Regions from separate parts of the Streptomyces sp. DSM 41931 genome, predicted to be linked through region 1. Evidence: riboswitches for the same ligand, from Rfam matches in the RefSeq annotation. Region 1 holds a riboswitch; each other region holds the start of a gene.
The links. A riboswitch is a leader RNA that binds a small molecule or an ion and turns the genes downstream of it on or off. The one in region 1 is predicted to bind cobalamin.
Positions count from the first base shown of each region.

Region 1 (4,174 bases):
CCTGCCGCTGCTCATCGCCTTCGGCGTGCTCGCCGCGTACACCTACTCGTCGGGGCTGCGGGCGCCCGCGCTGATCGCGTTCGTCAAGGACACGCTGATCTACATCGTGATCGCGGTGGCGATCATCTACATCCCGATCAAGCTGGGCGGGTTCGACGAGATCTTCGCCTCCGCGCAGGAGGCGTACAGCCAGACCAACCCGGCCACCGGTGCGCCGCGCGGCTCCCTGGTGCCGGGTGAGGCGGGCCAGTGGACGTACGCCACGCTGGCGCTGGGCTCGGCGCTCGCACTGTTCATGTACCCGCACTCGATCACCGCGACGCTGTCCTCCCGCAGCCGTGAGGTGATCCGCCGCAACACCACGATCCTGCCGCTGTACTCGCTGATGCTGGGCCTGCTGGCGCTGCTCGGGTTCATGGCGATCGCGGCCGGGGTGAAGGTGCAGAACGGCCAGCTGGCCATCCCTCAGCTGTTCGAGAACATGTTCCCGGACTGGTTCGCCGGGGTGGCCTTCGCGGCGATCGGCATCGGCGCGCTGGTGCCGGCGGCGATCATGTCGATCGCGGCGGCGAACCTGTTCACCCGCAACATCTACAAGGACTTCATCAAGCCGGACGCGACGCCCAAGCAGGAGACCGCGGTCTCCAAGATCGTGTCCCTGCTGGTGAAGGTGGGCGCGCTGGTCTTCGTGCTGACCATGGACAAGACCGTCGCAATCAACTTCCAGCTGCTGGGCGGCATCTGGATCCTGCAGACCTTCCCTGCGCTGGTGGGCGGCCTGTTCACCCGCTGGTTCCACCGCTGGGCGCTGATCGGCGGCTGGGCGGTCGGCATGATCTACGGCACGGTCGCCGCGTACGGGGTGGCGTCGCCGACGCAGAAGCACTTCGGCGGGTCCGCCAAGGAGATCCCGGGCATCGGGGAGATCGGCTACATCGGTCTCACCGCCTTCGTGATCAACGTGGTGGTCACGGTCGTCCTGACCTTCGTCATGCGGGCTCTCAAGGCGCCCGAGGGCATCGACCAGACCAAGCCGGAGGACTACACGGCGGACTCGGGCGACCCCGGAGTCCAGGTGGAGCTCCCGCCGGCCACGGCGGGCAGCGCGCACTGACGCCGTCGCGTACGAGGCAGCGGGCCGCCGGTGGAAAACCGGCGGCCCGCTGCCGTACCCGTGCGGCAGACTCCCCCGCATGGACATCGTCATCCGGCCGGCGACGACCGGCGAACACGCGGAACTCGGTGAGATCACCGCGCAGGCCTATCTCGGCGACGGGCTGCTGGACTTCGGGGAGAGCGACGCCTACCTGGGCGAGCTGCGGGACGTGGCGAAGCGGGCGGCGGCCGCCGAGGTGCTGGTCGCCGTGGAGCACGGCACGCTGCTGGGCGGGGTGACCTTCGTGCCGGGGCCCGGGCCGATGGCCGACATAGCGGGGCCGGGCGAGGCGGAGATACGGATGCTGGCGGTGGCCCGCGCGGGCCGGGGCCGCGGGGCCGGGGAGGCTCTGGTGCGCGCCTGTGTCGACCGGGCACGAGGGATCGAGGGGTGCGGGCAGATCGTGCTGTCGACCCAGCGCACCATGCACTCCGCCCACCGGATCTACGAGCGGCTGGGCTTCACCCGCACCCCGGACCGGGACTGGAACCCGCTGCCGGAGCTGGACGACATCATGCTCCTCACCTACGAGTTGACGCTCTGACACCGGTCCGACACAACATATGGGGGTGCTGGCGGCACCCGGCACAAGATGTATGCTCATGCTCGCTGTCGCCGCAGGGGAATCCGGTGCGAATCCGGAACTGTCCCGCAACGGTGTACCCCTGCCTGCCCACGGGCGCGCACGGGAGTCAGTCCGAGGACCTGCCGACAGTGCGCCCGGCCCTTCCGGTCCCGGGTGCCCTGACGTCCGGGCCTCGCGGAATGGGCCGGTGGACGCGACGCCGTGTGCGTTCGTGTGCTGCCCCCTGCGCTCTTCGAGGCCCCCGTGCCGAGCGAGGGAGAGCCCCACGTGACCATCGCGCCAGCCGATCCGGCTTCAGCGACCCGCGTGACCGAGGAGAGTGACGGCCCCGGGGCCGCGCTGCTGCGGACCCTGACCCAGCTGACCGCCGACCTGCCCGACGCCGACCCCGGCCGGGTGGCCGCCGCCGCGCTGCGCGGCCGGTCCGCCGCCGCCGACGAGGCGGAGCTGCGGGACCTGGCCACCGAGGCGGCGGCCGGGCTGATCTCCGAGGACCCCGCGTACTCCCGGCTCGCCGCCCGGCTGCTGACCCTCGGCATCCGTGCCGAGGCCGCCTCGCAGGGCGTCACCTCGTTCACCGGCTCGGTGGCCGCCGGGCACCGGGAGGGCCTGATCGGCGACCGCACCGCCGCCTTCGTCCGGCTCCACGCGGCCCGGCTGGACGCGCTGATCGACACGGACGCCGACGACCGGTTCGGCTACTTCGGGCTGCGCACCCTGCACAGCCGCTACCTGCTGCGCCACCCCGCCACCCGCAAGGTCGTCGAGACGCCCCAGCACTTCCTGCTGCGGGTCGCCTGCGGGCTCGCCGAGGACGAGAGCGAGCGGGCGCTGGAGGAGGTCGCCGCCCTCTACGGGCTGATGAGCCAGCTGGACTACCTTCCCTCCTCCCCCACGCTGTTCAACTCCGGCACCCGCCACCCGCAGATGTCGTCCTGCTACCTCCTGGACTCCCCCAGGGACGAGCTGGACTCCCTCTACGAGCGCTACCACCAGGTCGCCCGCCTCTCCAAGCACGCCGGCGGCATCGGCCTGTCCTTCTCCCGCGTCCGCGCCCGGGGTTCGCTGATCCGCGGCACCAACGGCCACTCCAACGGCATCGTCCCGTTCCTGAAGACGCTGGACGCCTCGGTCGCCGCCGTGAACCAGGGCGGCCGGCGCAAGGGCGCGGCCGCGGTCTACCTGGAGACCTGGCACGCGGACATCGAGGAGTTCCTCGAACTGCGCGACAACACCGGTGAGGACGCCCGCCGTACGCACAACCTGAACCTGGCGCACTGGGTGCCGGACGAGTTCATGCGCCGGGTCGCCGACGACGCGCAGTGGTCGCTGTTCTCCCCGGTGGACGTGCCCGGGCTGGTCGACCTGTGGGGCGAGGAGTTCGACGCGGCCTACCGCGCCGCCGAGGCGAAGGGCCTGGCCCGCAGGACGCTCCCGGCCCGCGAGCTGTACGGCCGGATGATGCGCACCCTCGCGCAGACCGGCAACGGCTGGATGACCTTCAAGGACACCGCCAACCGCACCGCCAACCAGACCGCCGAGCCGGGCCACGTCGTCCACTCCTCCAACCTGTGCACGGAGATCCTGGAGGTCACCGACGACGGGGAGACGGCGGTCTGCAACCTCGGCTCGGTCAACCTCGCGGCCTTCGCCGGCGCGGACGGCATGGACTGGGAGCGCCTGGACGCGGCGGTCCGCACCGCCGTGACGTTCCTGGACCGGGTGGTCGACATCAACTTCTACCCGACCGAGGAGGCGTCCCGGTCCAACAGCCGCTGGCGCCCGGTGGGTCTGGGCGTGATGGGGCTCCAGGACGTGTTCTTCCGGATGCGGATGCCCTTCGACTCCCCCGAGGCGAAGGCGCTGTCCACCCGGATCGCCGAGCGGATCATGCTCGCCGCGTACGAGACGTCCGCCGCCCTCGCGGAGCGGCACGGGCCGCTGCCCGCCTGGGAGAAGACCCGTACCGCGCGGGGCGTGCTGCACCCCGACCACTACGGCGTCGAGCTCGCCTGGCCGGAGCGCTGGGAGGCGCTGCGGACCCGGATCGCCGCCACGGGCCTGCGCAACGCGCTGCTGCTGGCGATCGCGCCCACCGCGACCATCGCGTCCATCGCCGGCGTGTACGAGTGCATCGAGCCGCAGGTGTCCAACCTGTTCAAGCGCGAGACGCTGTCCGGGGAGTTCCTCCAGGTCAACTCGTACCTGGTGAACGATCTCAAGCGGCTCGGCGTGTGGGACGCGCGCACCCGGGAGGCGCTGCGCGAGGCAAACGGCTCGGTGCAGGACTTCGCGTGGGTCCCCGAGGACGTACGGCGGCTGTACCGCACGGCGTGGGAGATCCCGCAGCGCGGGCTGATCGACATGGCCGCCGCCCGCACCCCGTTCCTGGACCAGGCGCAGTCGCTCAACCTGTTCCTGGAGACGCCGAC
Region 1 covers NZ_CP189902.1:4,759,558-4,763,731, reverse strand. Annotated here, with positions in the region: gene mctP (monocarboxylate uptake permease MctP) at 1-1,114, shown strand, start outside; gene ACP7TJ_RS22205 (GNAT family N-acetyltransferase) at 1,194-1,700, shown strand; cobalamin riboswitch at 1,716-1,883, shown strand; gene ACP7TJ_RS22200 (ribonucleoside-diphosphate reductase subunit alpha) at 2,010-4,174, shown strand, end outside.

Region 2 (4,174 bases), 3.3 Mb from region 1:
ACTCCCGCACGGCGCCCCGCAGCGACACCCTGAGACCGTCCTCCTCGTCGATGCCCAGCCCGTGCTGGAAGGGCAGCACGCCGTAGGTGCGCCGCCCGGTCAGTCCGTGCAGCATCTCCAGGCCCGGTTCCAGCAGCGAGACGTCCCCGCGGAACTTGTTCACCAGGAACCCGGCGACCAGCTCCTGGTCCTCGGGGGAGAGCAGGGCGACCGTGCCGAAGAAGGAGGCGAAGACGCCGCCCCGGTCGATGTCGCCGACGACGAGCACCGGCAGACCGGCGTTGCGGGCGACGCCCATGTTCACGATGTCGGTGCGGCGCAGGTTGATCTCCGCCGGGCTCCCGGCGCCCTCGCAGATCACCGCGTCGTACTGGTTCCGCAGCTGCTCCAGGCAGTCCAGGACGGTGCCGAGGAGCCGTTCCTGACGGCCCCCGTGATAGCCGCGGGCGCTCATCTCGCCGACCGGGCGGCCCATCAGCACCACCTGGCTGGACCGTTCGCCGCCCGGCTTCAGCAGCACCGGGTTCATCAGCGCCGTCGGCTCCACCCGGCACGCCTGCGCCTGCATGGCCTGGGCGCGGCCGATCTCGGCGCCCTCGCGGGTGACGAACGAGTTCAGCGACATGTTCTGCGCCTTGAACGGCGCGGCCTTCACCCCCTGGCGCACCAGCCACCGGCAGATCCCGGCGGTGACCACGCTCTTGCCGGCGTCCGAGGTGGTCCCGGCGACCAGCAGTCCGCCACCGCTCACGTGGCACGTCCCTTCAGCACGCGCCGCGCGGCCACACCGGCCGCCAGCGCCAGCCAGCCGACGCGCCGCGACAGGCGCACCGCCCGGTCGATGTCGGTGACGGCGACGGGGCGTCCGCCGCCGTTGAGGACGGGCCGGTGCTCGACCCGCCCGCCGTAGGAGAGGGTCCCGCCGAGCCGCACGCCGAGCGCGCCCGCGAAGGACGCCTCCACGGGACCGGCGTTGGGGCTGGGGTGCTTGCCCGCGTCCGCGCGCCAGGCCCGTACCGCACCGCGCGGGTCCGGCCCGGTGAGCGCGGCCAGGACGGCCGTCAGACGCGCGCCCGGCCAGCCGGCGACGTCGTCGAGACGGGCGGACGCCCAGCCGTAGCGGCGGTGACGGGGCGACTTGTGCCCCACCATCGCGTCCAGGGTGTTGACGGCCCGGAAGCCCACCAGACCCGGCACCCCGGCGACCGCGCCCCACACCAGGGCGCCCACCACGGCGTCGGAGGTGTTCTCGGCGACGGACTCCACGACGGCGCGGGCGATGCCGTCGGCGTCCAGGGCCTGCGGGTCACGTCCGCACAGGTGCGGCAACCGCTCCCGGGCGGCCTGGACGTCACCGGCCTCCAAGGCCTGGGCGATGGCACGCGCCTCCCGGGCCAGCGAGGTCCCGCCGACGACGGCCCAGGTGGCGACGCCGGTCAGGGCGACGGAAGCGGCGGGGGAACGGCGTACGGCGCGGGCGGCCAGGCTTCCGAGGGCGACGGCGCCGCCGACGCACACGGCGGTGTGCACGGCCCCGCGGCCCCGGTCGTCCCGCCACAGCACCCGCTCCACGGCAGCCGCGGCCCGCCCGAACGCGGCGACCGGATGCCCACGGCGGGGATCGCCGAGCAGCAGGTCGCCGAGGAGGCCGGCGGCGGCGCCGTACGCGAACACGCGATCGGCACCCATGGGTTCAGCCGGTGACGGATCCGGAGGTTACGGCCCCGAAGGGGGGTGGGGTGTCGCTGGTCGACCTCGGCAGGCTGCCGCGCATGGCGATATGTCCTCACTCAGGGTGTCCGCGCCCTGGTTCGACGAGACCGGCGGCGAGAGTTCCTGGCTCCCGGGGTGGACACCCCGGTGACAGTGGCGGGACCGCGCCGGATTCGCACCGGCTTCCTCTCCTGCCGCCGTATTGGCGGAGGCAGTCCACCATGCCCCTGGAAGGGCCGTCAACTTGCCGTTGACCTGCGGGGCTGAAGTGTGCCGAGGCCCACAGAGGGGCTCACGTGGGTGAACGCCGTGAACGGCCGGTGGACGGCGCGCACACGTCGGCGGGCGGTGCGGGAGCCGGGACTCCCGCACCGCCCGCCGGACGGGGACGATCTGCGGTCAGGCCATGATCAGGTAGATCCCGTAGCCCACCGCCGCCGCGCACGCGGCGAAGCATGCGTAGGCGCCGGTGACCGCCAGGGCCGCGGACTGGCCCTGGGCCGCGGCCCTCTCGCGGCGGGACAGGCCGGTGATGCCGAGGGTGAACAGGGCCACCAGGGCGACGGTGACCACGAGGCTGACGCCGAAGACGGAACCGAGGGCCGCCCAGTCGATCTTCATGGTGCTCTTCTTCCTTCGTTCCGGGCCGTCGCGGTCAGACGGAGGTCCTGGCCGGTGAGGCCGGGTCGTTGGGGGCCGGGATCGTGGCCGCGAGTTCGTCGCTCACGGTGCCCGCCGGGGGCGGGGTCACCGCGGCCATCGCCTGCGTCACCACGCCGGCCGGCTCCGCGCCGGGGGCCTCGTGGTCGTTGACGTTGGTGTGGTCGACGACCTCGCGCCGGGAGATCTTCCAGATGGCCGCGCTGGACGCGATCAGGAAGACGGCCACGACGGCGGTGCCCCAGTTCCCGAAGCCGCACACCCACTCGGCGATCGCCGCGACCAGGGCGGCGGCCGGCAGGGTCAGACCCCAGGCGACGAACATCCGGGTGGCGGTCGACCAGCGGACGACACCGCCCTTGCGGCCGAGGCCGGCGCCCATGACGGAACCGGAGACGGAGTGCGTCGTGGAGAGGGAGAAGCCGAGGTGGGAGGAGGCCAGGATGACCGTCGCGGCGCTGGTCTGGGCGGCGAAGCCCTGCTGCGGCTGGAGGTCGGTCAGGCCCTTGCCCATGGTGCGGATGATGCGCCAGCCGCCGAGGTAGGTGCCGAGCGCGATGGCGATGCCCGCCGAGAGGATGACCCACATGGGCGGGTCCGAGTCGGGAGCGAGGGTGCCGCCGGCCACCAGGGCGAGGGTGATGATGCCCATCGTCTTCTGGGCGTCGTTGGTGCCGTGCGCCAGGGAGACCAGGCCGGCCGAGGCGATCTGCCCGGCGCGGTAGCCCTTCTCGGAGGCCTTGGCGTCGGCGTTGCGGCCCATGCGGTAGGTGAGCCGGGTCGCGAACATCGCGGCGAGGCCGGCCACCAGCGGGGCGGCGATCGCGGGGATCAGGACCTTGGTGACCAGGACGTCGCCGTGGACCGCGCCGAAGCCGGCGGAGGCGACCGTGGCGCCGATCAGACCGCCCATGAGGGCGTGCGAGGAGCTGGACGGCAGGCCGACCAGCCAGGTCAGGAGGTTCCAGAGGATCGCGCCGACCAACGCGGCGAAGATGACCTCGGGACGGATACCGGCCTCGTCGACGAGGCCTTTGGAGATCGTGTTGGCGACCTCCACCGAGAGAAAAGCGCCGACAAGGTTCAGCACGGCGGACATGGCCACCGCGACCTTGGGCCTCAGCGCACCGGTCGAAATGGTCGTTGCCATCGCGTTCGCGGTGTCGTGGAAACCGTTCGTGAAATCGAACGCGAGTGCGGTTACCACCACAATCGCGAGGATCAGCGAGAAGCTTTCCATTTACCCAGGCAATCGTTCGAGGTCATTGGCTGGTCGAACGTAGGTAACCAGGGTGAACGGAAGATGAACTGGAACGGGCATCGCGGTGACCGGAAGAGGGGGTGTGCGCTCCGCCGTCCAGCCCACACGGCCGGGGCTCCTGGCAGGATCTCCACATGACCGACCAGTACCGGACCGGACAGGAAGCGGAGGGCGCTGTGCGTGGCGTCCCGGGCACGCGCGGTGAGGGCTCCGCGGGGCCGGGCGAGGAGGTGGCGGACGCCTGGGCGGAGCTCGTCGCGACGGCCCGCCGCACCGTCGCCGACGGCCTCGTCGTCGGCACCTCCGGCAACGTCTCCGTACGGGTCGGCGACACCGTCCTCGTGACACCCTCGGGCGTCCCGTACGACCGGCTCGCCCCGGCCGACGTGACGGGGGTGGACCTCACGGGCCGGCAGGTGATCGGCACGCTGGTCCCGACCAGCGAGCTGCCCCTCCACCTGGCCGTGTACCGCACGACCGGCGCGCGCGCCGTCGTCCACACGCACGCCGTGCACGCCACCGCGGTCTCCACGCTCGTCG
Region 2 covers NZ_CP189902.1:1,435,663-1,439,836, reverse strand. Annotated here, with positions in the region: gene ACP7TJ_RS06895 (cobyric acid synthase) at 1-751, opposite strand, end outside; gene ACP7TJ_RS06890 (cobalamin biosynthesis protein) at 748-1,689, opposite strand; cobalamin riboswitch at 1,809-1,949, opposite strand; gene ACP7TJ_RS06885 (hypothetical protein) at 2,113-2,334, opposite strand; gene ACP7TJ_RS06880 (inorganic phosphate transporter) at 2,369-3,613, opposite strand; gene ACP7TJ_RS06875 (class II aldolase/adducin family protein) at 3,769-4,174, shown strand, end outside.
Region 2: another riboswitch for cobalamin. It lies ahead of ACP7TJ_RS06890 (cobalamin biosynthesis protein); the one in region 1 lies ahead of ACP7TJ_RS22200 (ribonucleoside-diphosphate reductase subunit alpha).

Region 3 (4,174 bases), 2.8 Mb from region 1:
GCCGGCCGGCGAGACGGCGGCGGAGCGGGTCGCCGGGACGCTGATGCGGGCGTTCCGCGCGCTCCAGCGCGACCCGCTGCTGGCCGACGCGATGGTGCGGGCGCTGACCTTCGCGGACCGCAGTGTGAGCGCGGAGGTGGAGCAGGTCTTCCGGCGGACGACGGCGATCATCCTGGACGCGACGGACCTGGCCGACCCGACGCCCGAACAACTGTCGGCGGTGCGGGTGATCGGGCACACCTGGCACTCGACGCTGATCACCTGGCTGTCGGGGCGGGCCTCCATCGAGCAGGTGGGCGCGGACATCGAAACGGTGTGCCGGCTGATCGACCTGACGGCGCCGCCGCGCTCCCGGCAGAGCTGACGAAAATTTCGAAAGCGCTTCCGCCCCCGGTCGCCCACCTCCCTCACCGGCCCCTCTTCGTCCAGGTCCATATCCGGCGTGCGCGAACGGTTGACCACCCGTTCCGCCCTCCGTATCGTCACCGCAGCCATTCGGAGCCGAGTCCGAAATTTTCGTACCGCAGTACCGCAGTGCCGCAGGCAGTGTCATCAGCGCCACCCCCACCGCACCACGCTCACCCGATCCGCACCACGGGACCCGCCGGAGAAGGGATGACATGCGCATGATCGGAAAGGGAACGACAGAGCCACACAGGAGAGCCGGAGGCGCCGTCCCCCGCGCGCGGCGCCGGCTGCGCGCGGCCCTGAGCGCCGCCACCACCGCCCTGCTGACCGCGGGCGCCCTCGCCGCGCTCCCCCAGGGCACCGCCCACGCCGCCGACACCCTGGGCGCCGCCGCGGCCGAGAAGGGCCGCTACTTCGGCGCCGCCGTCTCCGCGAACCACCTCGGCGAGGCGCAGTACGTGGCCACGCTGAACCGCGAGTTCAGCTCGGTCACGGCCGAGAACGAGATGAAGTGGGACGCCCTCGAACCGAGCCGGGGCTCCTTCAACTTCAGCCGCGCGGACCAGATCTTCGACCACGCCAAGAGCCAGGGCATGGACGTCCGCGGGCACACCCTGGTCTGGCACTCACAACTGCCGAACTGGGTGTCCCAGTTGGGCGCGAGCGACCTGCGCACGGCGATGAACAGCCACATCACCCAGGTCATGACCCACTACAAGGGCGAGATCCACTCCTGGGACGTGGTCAACGAGGCGTTCCAGGACGGCGGCAGCGGCGCCCGGCGCTCCTCGCCCTTCCAGGACAAGCTGGGCGACGGCTTCATCGAGGAGGCGTTCCGCACCGCCCGCGCGGCCGACCCGAACGCCAAGCTCTGCTACAACGACTACAACACCGACGGCGTCAACGCGAAGAGCAATGCCGTCTACACCATGGTCCGCGACTTCAAGGCCCGCGGCGTGCCGATCGACTGCGTCGGCTTCCAGTCCCACTTCAACCCCAACTCCCCCGTCCCGTCCGACTACCAGGCCAACCTCCAGCGCTTCGCGGACCTCGGCGTGGACGTCCAGATCACCGAGCTGGACATCGAGGGCTCGGGCCAGGCCCAGGCCGCCGACTACGGCAACGTCGTCCGCGCCTGCCTGGCGGTGAGCCGCTGCACCGGCATCACGGTGTGGGGCATCCCGGACAAGTACTCGTGGCGGGCGAGCGGCACCCCGCTGCTGTTCGACGACAACTACAACAAGAAGCCCGCGTACGACGCGGTGCTGAGCGCGCTGGGCGGCGCCCCCGGCGGCGACCCGGGGGACCCGGGTGACCCGGACGCGGCCTGCACCGCCGCCTACACCACGGCCGAGCAGTGGAACGGCGGCTACAACGGCAGGGTGACGATCACCGCGGGCCGCTCCCCGATCTCCGGCTGGAGCGTGACCCTCACCCTGGGGTCGTCGCAGCAGGTGGTCTCGGTGTGGAACGGGTCACCCACCTACAACGGCAACGTGATGACCGTCCGCTCCACCTGGAACGGCTCGCTGGCGGCCGGCGCCTCGACCAGCTTCGGCTTCACCGTCAACGGCTCCGCCACGTCCCCGCCGCAGATCGGCGCCTGCACCGCCTCCTGACGTACCCGCACCCCCCTCGGCCCGCACCCGTCCCTCGGGTGCGGGCCGTCTCACGGGTGCCGTGACCCTCGTCACCTCCCGCGTCCGTGCCTCTCCCCGCGCACGCGGCCGCCCCGGACGCCCGTTCTACGGGCGGGTAGAGTGGCCGCGTCGTATCACAGCCGTACGGGGGGAAGCCGGTGCGAATCCGGCGCTGACCCGCAACCGTGAGCCGTCCTGGAGACGGTGAGCCGGAATGCCCCGCACGGATCGTGACCGGCTCACGTGCCCGGCATCCCGCCGGCGCACGGGCACCGTCGAGGTATACGGAGCCGAGCCGCCGGGGTGTCCCGCGCTGCCCGGCCCTCTTCAGGGAGAGGCACCCGCCCGTCATGAACGTCCGCCGCAGCGCAGCGGTGCTGGCCGCCGTCGCCGTCCTCGGCGCCGCCGCACCGGCCGCAGCCGACTCGTCCCCGTCGCCGACCCCGCAGCCGCTGCCGTCCGCGCTGTACGGCGACACCGACCCGCAGTACGACGGGGTGTGGCGTCAGTCGCTCGCCCTGCTCGCCCAGCACGCCGCCGGCGCCGAGCCGCCGAAGGCCGCCGTCGGCTGGCTGACCGGCCAGCAGTGCGCCGACGGCTCGTTCGCGCCGTTCCGGGCCGACCCGTCCGTCGCGTGCGACGCCAAGACGATGGTCGACACCAACCAGACCGCCGCCGCCGTGCAGGCGCTCGCCGCGCTCGGCGGCCACGACGCCGTCATCGGGAAGGCCGTCGGCTGGCTGAAGTCCGTGCAGAACAAGGACGGCGGCTGGGGCTACACCGCGGGCGGCCCCAGCGACACCAACTCCACGTCCGTCGTCGTCGGCGCGCTCGCCGCCGCCGGTGAGAAGCCGGGCGAGGTGAGGAAGGGCGGCAAGTCCCCCTACGACGCGCTGCTCGGCCTGGAGCTGCCCTGCACCGGCGAGGGCGCGGGCGCGTTCGCGTACCAGCCGGAGAAGGACGGCTCGCTGACCGCCAACGCGGACGCGACGGCGGCGGGCGTGCTCGGCGCGCTCGGCCGGGGCCTGCTGGTCGAGCCCGGCAAGGGCGACGGCGCGGCGGCCGGCTCCTGCGTCAAGGCGACCACCCCGGAGCAGGCCGCCGCCAACGGCGCCGCCCACCTGGCCGGCGAGCTCGCCGCCAAGGGCTACCTGCTCGCCGCGACGCCCGGCGCCGAGGACCAGCCCGACGTCGGCAACACCGCCGACGCGGTGGTCGCGCTCGCCGCGCAGGGCGACACGGCCCAGGCGAAGAAGTCGTACGCCTGGCTGGAGAAGAACGCCGCCGACTGGGCCGCGCAGAGCGGGCCCGCCGCCTACGCGCAGCTCGTCCTCGCCGCCCACGCGACCGGCGCGGACCCGCGCGACTTCGGCGGCACGGACCTGGTGAAGCAGCTCCAGGCCGCCGGCCCGGCCGCCCCGGAGAAGACCACGAAGGCGGCGGAGGAGGCCGAGGACGAGAAGGACGCGGACTCCCCGTTCGGCGTCTGGTGGTTCGTCGGCGTCTGCCTGGTCGCCGGCATCGGCATCGGCTTCCTGGTCAGCAACCGCGCCAAGAGGCAGCAGTCGTGATCCGCCGTGCCACCGTGCTGTTCCTGGCCGCGCTGCTCCCCCTGCTGGCGGGCGCCGGCCAGGCCCAGGCCGCCGGGTACCGCTACTGGTCCTTCTGGGAGCGGGACGGCTCGGCGTGGACGTACGCCACCGTGGGTCCGTCGCTGTCGCGGCCCGCGGACGGCGACGTCCAGGGCTTCCGCTTCTCGGTCAGCGAGGACTCGGGCGACGCGGCCAAGCCCCGCGGCGCCGCCGGTTTCGACACGATCTGCGCGAAGACCCCCGCGAAGGACGGCACGAAGCGGGTCGCCCTGGTGATCGACTTCGGCACGCCCGGCGACGCCCCGTCCGGGGAGAAGCCGCCGGCCGGCCGCACGGCCTGCGCGCAGGTGGCGGAGGACGCCACGACGGCGGAGGCGCTGGCCTCGGTCGCCAAGCCGCTGCGCTACGACAGCAACGCGCTGCTGTGCGCGATCGCGGGCTACCCGGCGAAGGGCTGCGGCGAGCAGGTGGCCACGGACGGGAAGGACTCGTCCCCCACGGAGACCGCCGGGACCGCCGAGACCGCCGAGACCG
Region 3 covers NZ_CP189902.1:2,001,732-2,005,905, forward strand. Annotated here, with positions in the region: gene ACP7TJ_RS09395 (TetR family transcriptional regulator) at 1-364, shown strand, start outside; gene ACP7TJ_RS09400 (endo-1,4-beta-xylanase) at 627-2,027, shown strand; cobalamin riboswitch at 2,152-2,287, shown strand; gene ACP7TJ_RS09405 (prenyltransferase/squalene oxidase repeat-containing protein) at 2,399-3,619, shown strand; gene ACP7TJ_RS09410 (SCO2322 family protein) at 3,616-4,174, shown strand, end outside.
Region 3: another riboswitch for cobalamin. It lies ahead of ACP7TJ_RS09405 (prenyltransferase/squalene oxidase repeat-containing protein); the one in region 1 lies ahead of ACP7TJ_RS22200 (ribonucleoside-diphosphate reductase subunit alpha).

Region 4 (4,174 bases), 820 kb from region 1:
AGGTGACGACGAGGAGCACCGGCACGGCGTACAGCGCGCGGCGCGCCGTGAGCCGTGCCATGGCGCGCCAGGGGGCGTGGGTCATGGCGTGGGCTGCCAGTCCTCGACGTTCCACCAGGGTCCGGCGGCGAAGCCGTGCTCGTGCGGCTCGGTCTGGGTGGTGAGGCCCTTCCAGCGGTCGGCGAGCACGTACAGGTGGTCGATGTGGGTGAGGAAGGTGTAGCCGGGGTTCTTGACGAGGGCGCGCTGGAGGGCGGCGTAGGCGGCCTTGCGGGCCTCGGGGTCCTGGGTGCGGCGGCCGGTCTCCAGGGCGCGGTCGACGGCCGGGTTGTCGTAGTGGGCCATGTTGTTGAAGCCGTCGCCGGCGAGGGAGGAGTGCAGCATCGTGTAGAGCCCGAAGTCGGGGTCGCCGGTGCTGCCGAAGCCCGCGAGGACGGCGTCCCGGTGCATGCGGGGCTCGATGACCTCCCAGGTGGCGCTCTCCACCCGGACGTCGATGCCGGCCTTCTTGGCGTCGGAGGCGTAGGCGAGGGCGTGGTCCTGGCGGACCTTGTCGCCGGAGGGGTAGTACAGCGTGAAGCGGGCGGGGCGGCCGTCCTTGGCGCGGACGCCGTCCTCGCCCTTCGTCCAGCCGGCGGCGTCGAGGACGCGGCCGGCCTCGGCGAGGTCGCGCGGGCGCTCGACGTCCTCGGCGAACCAGGGGTCGTCGACGGGCAGCGGGCCGTAGGCGGGGCGGCCGGCGCCGTCGAGGATCTTGTCGACCATGGCCTGCCGGTCGACGGCGAGGTCGAGGGCGCGGCGGATCGCGGTGTCGCCGGTGACGGGGTTGCCGCTGGGGAGGGTGACGACGCGGACGTCGTAGGAGGTGGCCCGGTACGTCTTCTTGTCGTCGTCGCCCTTGAAGGTGGCGGCGAGGTTGGGCGGGAGGACCGCGCCGTCGAGGTCGCCGGAGCGGAGCCGGGTGGCGCGGACGTCGTCGTCGGGGACGATCGCCATGGTGAGTTTCTTCACCTTCGGGGCGCCGCCCCAGTAGTGCGGGTTGGCCTTGAAGGTGAGCTTCTCGCCCTTGCGCCAGTCGGCGAGGACGTACGGTCCGGTGCCGACCGGCTTGGTGTTGAAGGGGCCGGTGTTGGGGTCCTGCCCGCCGGCGACGTGCTCGGGGACGATCGGCAGCACCGTGCGGGCGGCGAACGGCGCGTAGGGGTGGTGGAGGGTGAAGACGACCGTGTCGTCGCCCACCGCCCGGACGTCCTTGACGGCCGCGAGTTCGCTCTTGGCGGTGTTGTTGGTGTCGTCGTCGAGCACCGTGCGGTACGTGAAGACGACGTCCCGCGCGGTCAGCGGCTTGCCGTCGCTGAACCTGACGCCCTTGCGCAGGGTGTAGGTGTAGGTGCGTCCGCCGTCCGTGATCCGCGGAAGTGCCGTGGCCAGGGCGGGTTCGAGGGTCATGTCGGCGGTGCGGGCGAGGAGGCCGTCGAAGAGCTTGGAGTTGCCGTCCTTGCCGTAGCCGAGGAGCGGGCTGAGGGTGTCGGGCTCGGTGGAGACGCCGATCACCACGGACTCGCCGGCCGCCGCGCCGTCCGCGCCGCCGGAGCCCGGTGCCGAGCAGGCGGCGACCGCCGCGGCCGTCGCCAGCACGGCGGCGGCGCCCCGTATGCGTCGTCGGGTCGTCATCGAACCTCACATCCCTGTTGCTGGAAAATCGCTCTTGCATATTAGTTGCAGGAAGACCTTGCCCAGGACGGCGGCCCCCCAGTCACCCCGGTCGCCGGGCTGCCCGAACGCGCAGGTGTGCGCCGGGTCCCGAGCCGCCGGGCGCCCTCCGCGCGCCCCCGTCGCCGCTTGTCACCGGACCGCGACGGGGACTACTGTCACCACGCCTTGGTGACGGGAAATCGGTGCGATACCGGTGCGGCCCTCGCCACTGTGATCGGGAAGTCCGGCTCCGGCCCTCACGGGCAGCCACTGGGTTCTTCGGGACCCGGGAAGGCGGAGCACGGGCGGTGGTACCCGTCAGCCAGGAGACCGGCCAAGGCGCGTCAACCATCCACGAGGTGCTGGAGAGGGTGTGCTGAGCCATGCACATTGCCGAGGGTTTCCTGCCTCCGGCGCACGCGGTCGCCTGGGGCGTCGTATCCGCGCCCTTCGTCGTCCACGGAGCCCGGTCGCTCGTCCGTGACGTCAGAGAACATCCCGAGAGCACGCTGCTGCTGGGCGCGTCGGGAGCGTTCACCTTCGTCCTGTCCGCGCTGAAACTGCCCTCGGTGACCGGGAGTTGCTCCCACCCCACCGGCACCGGGCTGGGCGCGATCCTGTTCCGGCCGCCGGTCATGGCGGTGCTCGGGACCATCACCCTGCTGTTCCAGGCGCTGCTGCTCGCCCACGGCGGGCTCACCACGCTCGGCGCCAACGTCTTCTCCCTGGCGGTCGTCGGCCCCTGGGCGGGGTACGGCGTCTACCGGCTGCTGCGCCGGTACGGCGTGCCGCTGATGGGCGCGGTGTTCTGCGGCGCGTTCGTCGCCGACCTGTCGACGTACTGCGTGACCAGCGTCCAGCTGGCGCTGGCGTTCCCCGACCCGGGCAGCGGATTCCTGGGCGCGCTGGGGAAGTTCGGCTCCATCTTCGCCGTCACGCAGATTCCGCTCGCGGTCAGCGAGGGGCTGCTGACCGTGCTGGTGATGCGTCTGCTGGTGCAGTCCAGCAAGGGCGAGCTGACCCGGCTCGGGGTGCTGGTCACCTCGGCGGCCGGCGGCAAGCGGGCCGAGTCGGCCGGGGCGGTGGCCCGGTGAGGCGCAACGCGAGGATCAACACCCTGCTCCTGCTGCTCGTCGCGGCCCTCGCCGTGATCCCGCTGGCGCTCGGGCTCGGCGACCACAAGGAGGAGCCGTTCACCGGGGCGGACGGCGAGGCGGAGACCGCGATCACCGAGATCGACCCGGACTACGAGCCGTGGTTCTCGCCGCTGTACGAACCGCCGTCCGGGGAGGTCGAGTCGGCGCTGTTCGCCCTCCAGGCCGCGATCGGCGCGGGCGTCCTGGCGTACTACTTCGGGCTGCGGCGCGGGCGCCGGCAGGGCGAGGCGCGGGCCCGTGAGCGGTCCGTCGCGGGGGACACGGACGCGGGGGCACGCACCGGCGCCGACGGCGGACGGGACTGACGGATCCGTGCTGCCGATCGACGCGGCGGCGCACAGCAGCCGCTGGCGCCGCCGACATCCCGTGGACAAGGCCGTCCTCGGCCTCGGCCTCACCGTCCTCGCGGTCTCGCTGCCCCCGTGGCCGGGCGCCGCGCTGGTGCTGGTCACCGCGCTGGTGCTGCTGCTCGGCCCGGCGGGGGTGCCGGCCGGGCGGCTGTGGCGGGCGTACCGGGTGCCGCTGGGGTTCTGCGTCACCGGGGCGCTGACCCTGCTGGTGCGGGTGGGCGGACCCGGCGGTTTCGTGTCGCCGGCCGAGGACGGACCGCTGCGTGCCGGGGAGTTGCTGCTGCGCACCTCGGCGGCCTCGCTGGGCGTGCTGCTGTTCGCGTTCACCACACCGATGTCGGACCTGCTGCCGCGGCTGGTGCGCGCCGGGGTGCCCGCGCCGCTCGTGGACGTGGCGCTGGTGACGTACCGGATGAGCTTTCTGCTGCTGGACTCGGTGCGCCGGGTGCACCGGGCGCAGGCGGCGCGGCTCGGGCACACCACCCGTGCGGCGGCCTGGCGTTCGCTCGGCGGGCTCGGCGCGACCGCGTTCGTCCGGTCCTTCGACCGGGCGGCGCGGCTGCAGACCGGGCTCGCGGGCCGCGGCTACGACGGCGCCCTGCGCGTGCTGGTGCCCGAGGCCCGGGTGTCCGCCCGGTTCACGGCCGCGAGCGGCGCGCTCCTGGCGGCGCTGGCCGCCCTCACCTTCGTACTGGAAAGGCCCCTGTCGTGAGCGGATCCGTGCTGGTGGCACTGCGGGACGTGTCGTTCGCGTACGAGGACGGGCCGCCGGTGTTCACCGGGCTCGACTTCGAGGTGCGCGAGGGACGGGCGCTGGCGCTGCTGGGCCGCAACGGCAGCGGCAAGACCACGCTGATGCGGCTGCTGAGCGGCGGACTGCGGCCCCACGGCGGGGAGTTGCTGCTGTCGGGCCGTGCGGTGCGGCACGACCGGAAGGGTCTGACGGTGCTGCGCACCACCGTGCAGCTGGTG
Region 4 covers NZ_CP189902.1:5,579,020-5,583,193, reverse strand. Annotated here, with positions in the region: gene ACP7TJ_RS25700 (ABC transporter permease) at 1-61, opposite strand, end outside; gene ACP7TJ_RS25695 (ABC transporter substrate-binding protein) at 82-1,674, opposite strand; cobalamin riboswitch at 1,866-2,048, shown strand; gene ACP7TJ_RS25690 (energy-coupling factor ABC transporter permease) at 2,079-2,789, shown strand; gene ACP7TJ_RS25685 (energy-coupling factor ABC transporter substrate-binding protein) at 2,786-3,157, shown strand; gene cbiQ (cobalt ECF transporter T component CbiQ) at 3,165-3,914, shown strand; gene ACP7TJ_RS25675 (energy-coupling factor ABC transporter ATP-binding protein) at 3,911-4,174, shown strand, end outside.
Region 4: another riboswitch for cobalamin. It lies ahead of ACP7TJ_RS25690 (energy-coupling factor ABC transporter permease); the one in region 1 lies ahead of ACP7TJ_RS22200 (ribonucleoside-diphosphate reductase subunit alpha).